One region of the Aminobacter sp. LjRoot7 genome, then DNA from elsewhere that is predicted to be linked to it. Evidence: riboswitches for the same ligand, from Rfam matches in the RefSeq annotation. Region 1 holds a riboswitch; the other holds the start of a gene.
What was found. Region 1 has a riboswitch for cobalamin ahead of ACSQ3E_RS00805 (CbtB domain-containing protein). Riboswitches for the same ligand answer to the same signal wherever they lie in the genome.
Positions count from the first base shown of each region.

Region 1 (4,126 bases):
GCCAACACTGCCGATTCGATGATCGGCCACCGCACCAGCCGCCACGAAGCCTTCGGCTGGGCCGCAGCCCGTTTCGACGACCTCATCAACCTGCCGGCCTCACGCCTGACCGCGCTCGCCATCGTGCTCGCCGCCTACTTCGTACCTGGCGCCGATCCCAAGGCCGCCTGGGATGCCGTCTGGCGCGATGCCCAAAAACATCGTTCACCCAATGCCGGCTGGCCCGAGGCCGCAATGGCCGGCGCGCTCGGCCTCGCCCTTGCCGGCCCGCGCGCCTACGGCGGCGTGATGGTCGAGGACGCCTTCATGGGCGCGGGCGGCCGCCGTGACGCCAATGCCGGGGATATCCGTTCGGCACTTCGCCTCTACTGGACCGCCGACGCCATCCTGGTCGGCGCCATCGGCCTGATCGGCTTCGCCATCTGGCTCTGACACAGCGGCGCTAGAACTCGATTCCCTTCTGCGCCTTCACGCCGGCCGAGAAATGGTGCTTGGTCGCGCCCATCTCGGTGACGAGGTCGGCGGCCTCAACCAGCGCCGGCTTGGCGTTGCGGCCGGTGACCACGACATGCAAGCCTTCGCGGCGATTCCTCAGCGTCGCCACGACCGCCTCCAGATCGAGATAGTCATAGCGCAGCGCAATGTTGAGCTCGTCGAGCAAGACGAGCGAAATGCTGGGGTCGGCCAGCAACTCCTGCGCCTTTGCCCAGGCGGCTTCGGCGGCGGCGATGTCGCGCTTGATGTCCTGCGTCTCCCAGGTGAAACCCTCACCCATCGTGTGCCAGACGACGCGGTCGCCGAAGGCGGCGAATGCGTCCTGCTCGCCGGAATGCCAGGCGCCCTTGATGAACTGCACGACGCCGACGCGCTGGCCATAACCAAGCATGCGCAGCGCCAGCCCAAAGGCAGCCGTCGACTTGCCCTTGCCGGGCCCAGTGTTGACGATCAAAAGCCCCTTCTCGACGATGGTCTTGCCGGCGACCTCGGCATCCTGAACCGCCTTGCGCTTGGCCATCTTGGCCTTGTGGCGTTCGGCTTCCTGCTCGTCGATCGTCTTCATCATTTCACCTTCATCGGCAGGCCGGCGACAAGAAACAGCACCTCGTCGGCCACGGCCGCGACCTTCTGATTGAGCCTGCCCGCATCGTCGCGAAAACGGCGGGCCAGCGCATTGTCGGGCACGATGCCGAGCCCGACCTCGTTGGAGACCACGAACCAAGGCCCACGCGGCCGCGACAGCGCCCCGACGAGCGCCGCACATTCGGCCTCGACGTCATGATCGGCCAGCATATGATTGGTAAGCCAAAGCGTCAGGCAGTCGACCAAAACAGGCCCGCCATCAGGCAGGCTGGCAAGTGCGCCCACCAGATCCAGCGGCGCGTCGAGCGTCCGCCAGCCCTCGCCTCGGCGGCCGCGATGGATCGAAATGCGCTCGCGCATCTCGTCGTCATAAGCCTGCGCCGTGGCGATGTACGTCCACGGCGCAGGAGATTGGGTGATGAGCCGCTCGGCTTGCGCGCTCTTGCCGGAGCGCGCACCGCCGAGCAGGAAGGTCAGCTTCTCAGGCAAGGCGGCCGTTCAGCGACGGTGCCGGCTCGCTCATGAAGCGATTGCGCACGTAGCCCGCCACCGCGCCCAGCACGACCCAGAACACCAGGTTGGTGATGGTGACGGCGACGACGAAGCTGTGGTGCAGGTCTGCCGGGATCGGCGATTCATGGCTTTCCGGCTGCGGCGCACCAACGATATGCGGCGCAACGATCAGCGCGACGCCGAGGATCGCCAGCGGCAGCGACTGCTTGAAGGCGATCAGCGCGAGGCCAGCCGCGGTTGCGACGACAGTCAGCGTCCACCAGATCTGGCGTGCGCCAAGATCGGCGGCCGGCATCGCCGGCAGTTCCGGCGGCAGGCCAAGACCGGGAGCCAGGGTGAACACGGCAAAGCCGGCGAAACCCCAGAACACACCCTGGCGCCAGTTGGCGATGCCACCGGCAAACTCGGAAACGGCGACCAGGATCAGGCCGAAAGCAATGCCGCTGACGATGTTGGCGAGAGCCGAATAGGCAAAACGCTCGGCGCCGTCGGCCGGAGCCCAGGCTTCGGCTTCTTCTTCGGCGGGAGCCGCAGCCTGTGCCGCCGGTGCAGCGGCTTCGGTTCCGGCCGCAGGGGCGGTCGCCTCAGTGCCGGCAACTGGTGCCGCGGCATGCTCATGGCCGCCGCCGGCGTTCTCATAGGTCTCCGCCTTGAGGATCAGCGGGACGGTTGCATAGGTCTGGAGTGCGGCAAGGACCACGCCGGCCAATAGCCCGCTGATCGCCGCGATGAACACGACGTTTCTGAAGATGGACATTGTTGGATCGCCTTGGTTAGTGGCAGGGGAAAGCCATCGAGTGGCGATAGTCGTGGGCAGCATTGTGCACCACGTCCATATGCGAGAACCCGAGGAAGCCAACAACGAAAAGGCCGAGCAGCGCGGCAAGCGCCAGCTGCATGCTACGCGACTGCGAAGAGACGTCGGTGCCGAGAGCAGAAACAGTGTTCATCATAAGTCCTTTCGCCCTCCACCCGAGGGCACAGAGATAAGTGCCTGTCGCCGGCAGGTCTCCTGGCTTGCGGATCGGCACCCTTCCCCGCCTTCCCGAAGCAAGCTTCAGTGGCATTTGGGGAGAGCTAACCGCATACAGTTGCGGGGGCAGCCACGGCTTCGGACCTTCAAATGGCCCTTACCGCATTCCCTCTTGATTCCGTAACGGAACCGACGACGCCGCAACTATAGAAACAAATGGCTTGGGCGGCAAACCAAATTCCGACGCCGCCGCGCTCGAAAGCGGCGTTCCGGCGATCATCCGCGAGCCACGATTCGCTCGGCCACCAGATGCTGAAGCCGCCACAGATGCCGGTCGTGGATCGCCCGCTGCTCGAGATTGCTGACCACATTATAGAGGTAGTCCGCAGCCGAACCCCAATGGCCGCATGTCGTCGCCAGCCGCTCCGCCACCGCGTCCTCACCCAGCGCGCCGGCATAGGCGTGGCCTTTGCGGTTGATGACGAAGGCGAGCGCGGTCAACGGGCCTTCGTCAGTGGTAAGGTTCAGCCAGCGCGGCTTGTAGGTCGACGGCTTCAGCGTCATCTCGCGGCGAAACAGCTTGTCCAGCTGCTCGCGGCGGTCGCCGTCCGTCAGCCTGAGCGCCACGCCCTTGCACTGGCCGCCGCGATCCATGCCCATCATCAGTCCGGGCTCAGCCTTTGTGGCGCGCCAGCGGGTCATGTTGATGCAGAACGAACGGTGCCAGCCGCGCGCCAGCGCCACCCTTTCGTCGGTATGTTCCACCTCGGGCTTCCAGATCAGCGAGCCATAGGCAAACAGCCAAAGGGGTCCATTGCCGGGATGCGCGGCAAGCGTCTCGTCGATCATCACCTCATAGTCGGCGTCGTCGAGATGCATCGCATCGGGGTCAGGGCCTGTGTCGGCAACCTCGCGATGGCAACGCGCCACCAGCTCTTCGGTCAGCGCCATCTTTCGTCCGCTCATGCCCGCCCCATCAATTGCTTAACCCTGTGCACGACAGACAGTTCTGCTCTCTTCCGCCCCGCTTCAACCATGATAGTGCTGCATGGGCGCTGCAACACCCGAAAACGCAGAAGCGAACAACATGACGATGCAACCGAACCCCGACCAGATCAAAGCACCTTCTCGGCGCGTATCGGTCATCGACATCGCCCGCGGCGTAGCCCTGATCGCCATGGCGATCTACCACTTCGCCTGGGACCTCGAATTCTTCGGTTATGCCGACCCTGGCATGACCGCCTATGGCAACTGGAAGCTGTTCGCCCGCTGCATCGCCTCGAGCTTCCTGTTCCTCGTCGGTGTCAGCCTGGTGCTGGCACATGCCAAGGGCATCCGCTGGCCCGGCTATTTCAGGCGGCTCGCCATGGTGGCGGCGGCGGCACTGGTGATCACCGTCGCCACCTGGTTCGCCACGCCCGACACCTTCATCTTCTTCGGCATCCTGCATCATATCGCGCTCGCAAGCGTGCTTGGCCTCGCCTTCCTGCGCGTTCCGCCGGTGTTGACGCTGGTCGCCGCCGCCCTTGTCGTCATCGCCCCCCAGTACCTGCGCTCCGA
Region 1 covers NZ_CAXUPX020000001.1:160,205-164,330, forward strand. The annotation lists gene cbiB (adenosylcobinamide-phosphate synthase CbiB) at 1-432, shown strand, start outside; gene cobO (cob(I)yrinic acid a,c-diamide adenosyltransferase) at 443-1,060, opposite strand; gene cobU (bifunctional adenosylcobinamide kinase/adenosylcobinamide-phosphate guanylyltransferase) at 1,060-1,569, opposite strand; gene ACSQ3E_RS00800 (CbtA family protein) at 1,562-2,350, opposite strand; gene ACSQ3E_RS00805 (CbtB domain-containing protein) at 2,367-2,543, opposite strand; cobalamin riboswitch at 2,579-2,775, opposite strand; gene ACSQ3E_RS00810 (gamma-glutamylcyclotransferase) at 2,843-3,532, opposite strand; gene ACSQ3E_RS00815 (DUF1624 domain-containing protein) at 3,654-4,126, shown strand, end outside.

Region 2 (4,126 bases), on a different contig from region 1:
AGAATGGGTAAACTTGAGGCGCATCGGGGGAAACACGTCGTGATAAAATTCGTAATGATGGGGTCAGGTGTTCGAGTCACCTAAGCGGCACCATTTTTCCCTTGTAAAACAGCAACTTACACAAACTTTCATGGATCTCCCAAGCGGGAAAATCCGGTCTTCTGCCCGTGGGAAAACCCCTTGAATGTGCTAGAGTGCGCTCGTCGCTCGGCCAAGCCGCCGCGAATAGAACTGGAATATGTGCGCCGCCTCAAGTGCTCGGGCGGCGCGTTTTTTGGTAGCTAGCAGACTGCGCTAGTGTGCGGTCAAAGCAACGACCGCCGTAAGGTAACCAAGGCCAATAATGAGGTACGCGATTTGCAGTGCGGTCATCTTGTGCGAGTCACCTGTTGAAAGATGACCTTCTAGATATCATCTCGATTTCGCGTTCGCGGCCCCAAATAATGAGCCGTTCCCCAAATTCCCTCTATTCACAATTGATGGCCGGTTATCCACAGCAGGGTGCATTAACATCCTCGCGTGCCTTGACACGCGTAACGGCTCCCTAAACCCCGCGATGAGTGACGTGAAATACCTTGAGCTTCTACGAGCCAAGCGTGACGACGAAGTGCTTCGTCACCGGCTCGATGATCTTCCAGGTTCCCTTGAAATCCGCCTCGACGACGAACGCGTCGCCTGGCCCGACCTCGACGGGTTCGCCGCCATCAGGCGTGATGATGATGCGGCCCGAGATCATGTGGACGAACTCATAGTCGGTGTAGCTCGCATGGTAGGTGCCGGGGGTGGCCTGCCACGTTCCCGACAGCACCTTGCCGTCCTTGGTCGTGTGCTGGACGGTGGTTTTCATCGTCGGTTTTCCGTCGACCACCACCCAACCGGGCAGGTCACTGGAGTCGCCGCCTTCCGGCTGGCCGAATTTGAGGATGGTTGTGTTCGCCATGGTATTTTCCTCCCTTTTAGACGCCTCTGCATAGCCGATGCGAATCATTCAGGCAATTTTGTTTCCTGATAATAAAGTGCATTCCGTCACTGGCATGTCTTGCAGCCGCTGTCTTGCGGAATCACCGCTGTCGGTGTTGATGGGTGGATGTTTAGCAAGGACTTATAGATGAAGGCCAAACTGCTCGCCGCCGTGACGATGCTCGCAGTCGCGGGCTGTGCATCCCAGCCCGTCGACCATGCCACGACACTCTCGCCCCAGGATCCAAAATGGCGATCCGCCGAATGTGCGCAGGCCCGGGCAGCGGCGGCGAACTACGCGGCCAGCGAGAAAGAGACCATGAGCGTATCGGCAGGGCTGCTTCTCGGCCCATACGGGCTCGGCATCGCAATGGCCGGCAAGCAGCATCAGGCCAAGATGCGCAAGCAATTCGCCCGCGACATGCATCTGAAATGCTCGAGCAAGCCCCTTCCGGCCAGCCTGGCGAGATAGCGCTGACATCGCCGACAGCACGGCCTGACCTCGTCATGACCTCCGATGGTCCCTTGACTTGCCTCCGCCCGCCTATAGCTTGCCGCTCGGTTATGGTTCTTCCGCTTTCGGGCGGAAGCTAAGAGGGAATTCGGTGCAACACCGAAGCTGCCCCGCAACTGTAAGCGGCGAGCCGCATTGCAGATATTGTCACTGGCCAACGGGCCGGGAAGACAGGCGATGAAGCCGGGACCCGCGAGCCAGGAGACCTGCCTACCGAGTGACGTTCCGTGGGCGGGGTGTACCACCGGAGCGCAGGTTCGTGCAGGCGGCCATCGCCTGTCACGACATGCGTTGCGACAATCCCCGACCGCGATCAGGCCAGGAATCGATCGTTTGCCGATAGCTGAAATTGAGACTGCCTCGTCACAGCCCAAACGCGCCGTCGTGCTCGTCGCCAAGTCCGCCTTTGCCGCTGCTCCCTACAGGCAGATGCAGCGCCTCGCCGACCTCGCCGCGGCTTTGCCTGGCGTCGACCACGCCAGCTTCGGCTTCACCGAGCAGGGCACACCGTCGTTGCGCGAGGCGCTCGTGGCACTTCGCCAGGCCGAATTCTCCGACGTCCTCCTGCTGCCGCTGATGCTGCCGATCGAGCCGAGCTTCACCGCCTGGCTGACCAGGTCGCTGCGCCGCTGGCAGGCCGAGGAGGGCGGCGCCTGGCCGAATGTGCGCATTGCGCAGGGCCTCGCCGACAGCCCGCTGTTGCCGGCACTGATGGCCGAGCTCGTCGTCGGCGCCGATGTGGCGGCACCTGTTCCGCCGCTCGAAAAACTTGCGCCCGAGGGCTCGCTGGTGCCGGCGCAGAAACGCCGCGTGCTGGTCTGCCAGGGCGGCCCGTGCAATGCCGCCGGCGCCGACCTGATCTAGGGCCACCTGCGCAACCAGCAGGACAGGCAGAAACTGCGTGTCACCGGTGACGGCACGATGACTGCCAAATCGACCTGCCTCGGCCCCTGCAACCTCGCGCCCGTGCTGCAGGTTTTTCCCGAAGGCACCTATTATGGCGGTGTCACCGAGGCCGCCGTCGACCGCATCGTCACAGAACATCTGCTCGGAGGCGCAGTGGTCGACGACTTCGCCTACCAGCCCACCGGCCGCAAACAGGTGCTGCGGCCGGCGCCAGCATCCGAAAACACCAAGGGATAGCGGCGTTCCGCCACCATCAGCTGCTTGTCACGCGCTCCTTTTGGAAGAATACGGTGCGACGCCGCCAATGGCTCATCCGGCACACCGCTGATGCACCCAGAAAAAGCCAGGATGGAGCCATCTGTCGATATCTGACAATAGCCTTCGCCAGCCTGCCGCAAACCGTTGCGACGTGAGCGTGGCACGGCGAGCTGGACTTCGACACGAAGCCCGCCACCACCATCTGTGGTCGCATCAGGCGTGTTGAATATTCCCACGGGCTGACGTAACAGACCGGCTGCAAGGCACGTAAAATCCCTACCGCGTGTAGCCTGGATCAGCGAGTTGTGTGTGACGGACTATCATCTGCCTACAGATCCTGCGTCGCCTTCGAGCATATCGGCCAACAGGCAGTGCCTTCTGGTTTTGGGCATGCATCGCTCCGGCACCAGCGCGCTTACCCGCATGCTTGGGCTGCTGGGCATCGACCTGCCCAAGACGCCGCTAGGCGGCAATGAAACCAATCTGACCGGACACTGGGAACCAGAGCCCGTCGTCTATCTCAACGACCGCATCCTTGCCGCAGCGGGCTCCAGCTGGCGCGACTTCAGGCCGGTCGATCCGCGCTGGTTTCAGTCAGCCGATGCGTGGCAGTTCCGCAGCGAGGCCTGTGCAATCCTCGCCGCCGAGTTTGGCGGAACGGCACCCTTCGTCATCAAGGAACCGCGCATCTGCCGCCTGTCGACGTTCTGGCTCGATGTCTTCGGGCAAATGAACGTCCGCCCGGTCTTCATCCTGCCGATCAGGAATCCGCTGGAGGTGGCTGCATCACTCAAGATCCGCAACGGAATCCAGCCAGACGTCAGCCACCTGCTCTGGCTGCGCCACGTCCTCGAAGCTGAGCTTGCCACGCGTGGCCGGCCACGCGTCTTCACCACCTACGACGAATTGCTCGGCGACTGGCGTCAGCTGGCTTCAAAGATGCAGGCGGCGCTGGCGCTTGCCTGGCCGCGCGCGCCCGGAGACGCCGGCGCAGACATCGACGCCCTGCTGTCGGATTCCCATCGCCATCACCGTGAACCACTGGCCCGGTTGTTCGAGGAACCGGTCCCGCGCGGCCTGCGCAAGGCATTCGAAATCGTCGACCGTTGGTCAGGCAACGGTGAAAGCAGCGATGATTTTGCCGAGCTCGACCGGATCAAGGCGGAGTTCGAGGAAGCATCGCTTCTGGTCTCGACAGCGGTTGCGTCTTCGGCAGCCGAAATGCGCCAGCTGACGTCCGACTTGGCGACTATGGAGGCGCAGGTGGCGAGAGCCCAACAAGACCTGGCGAGCACCCAGCAGGTTCTGGCGAGCACTCAACAGCAACTGTCGGCCATGCAGGAACAACTGGCAATCACCAACCAGCAACTAACCATTCAGCATCGCGAGATAGAGCTGATTGCGAAACAGGTGGATGTTCTGAGATGGCGCAAACCCAGGCTGGGTTGGCGGAAGTAGCAGCACCTCGGCGGACCTTGTCAGGAACCA
Region 2 covers NZ_CAXUPX020000010.1:34,577-38,702, forward strand. The annotation lists gene ACSQ3E_RS23865 (cupin domain-containing protein) at 584-940, opposite strand; gene ACSQ3E_RS23870 (hypothetical protein) at 1,109-1,432, shown strand; cobalamin riboswitch at 1,509-1,700, shown strand; gene ACSQ3E_RS23875 (CbiX/SirB N-terminal domain-containing protein) at 1,808-2,338, shown strand; gene ACSQ3E_RS23880 ((2Fe-2S) ferredoxin domain-containing protein) at 2,345-2,617, shown strand; gene ACSQ3E_RS23885 (hypothetical protein) at 3,029-4,096, shown strand.
Region 2: linked by a shared signal. The riboswitch ahead of ACSQ3E_RS23875 (CbiX/SirB N-terminal domain-containing protein) and the one ahead of ACSQ3E_RS00805 (CbtB domain-containing protein) in region 1 are both predicted to bind cobalamin.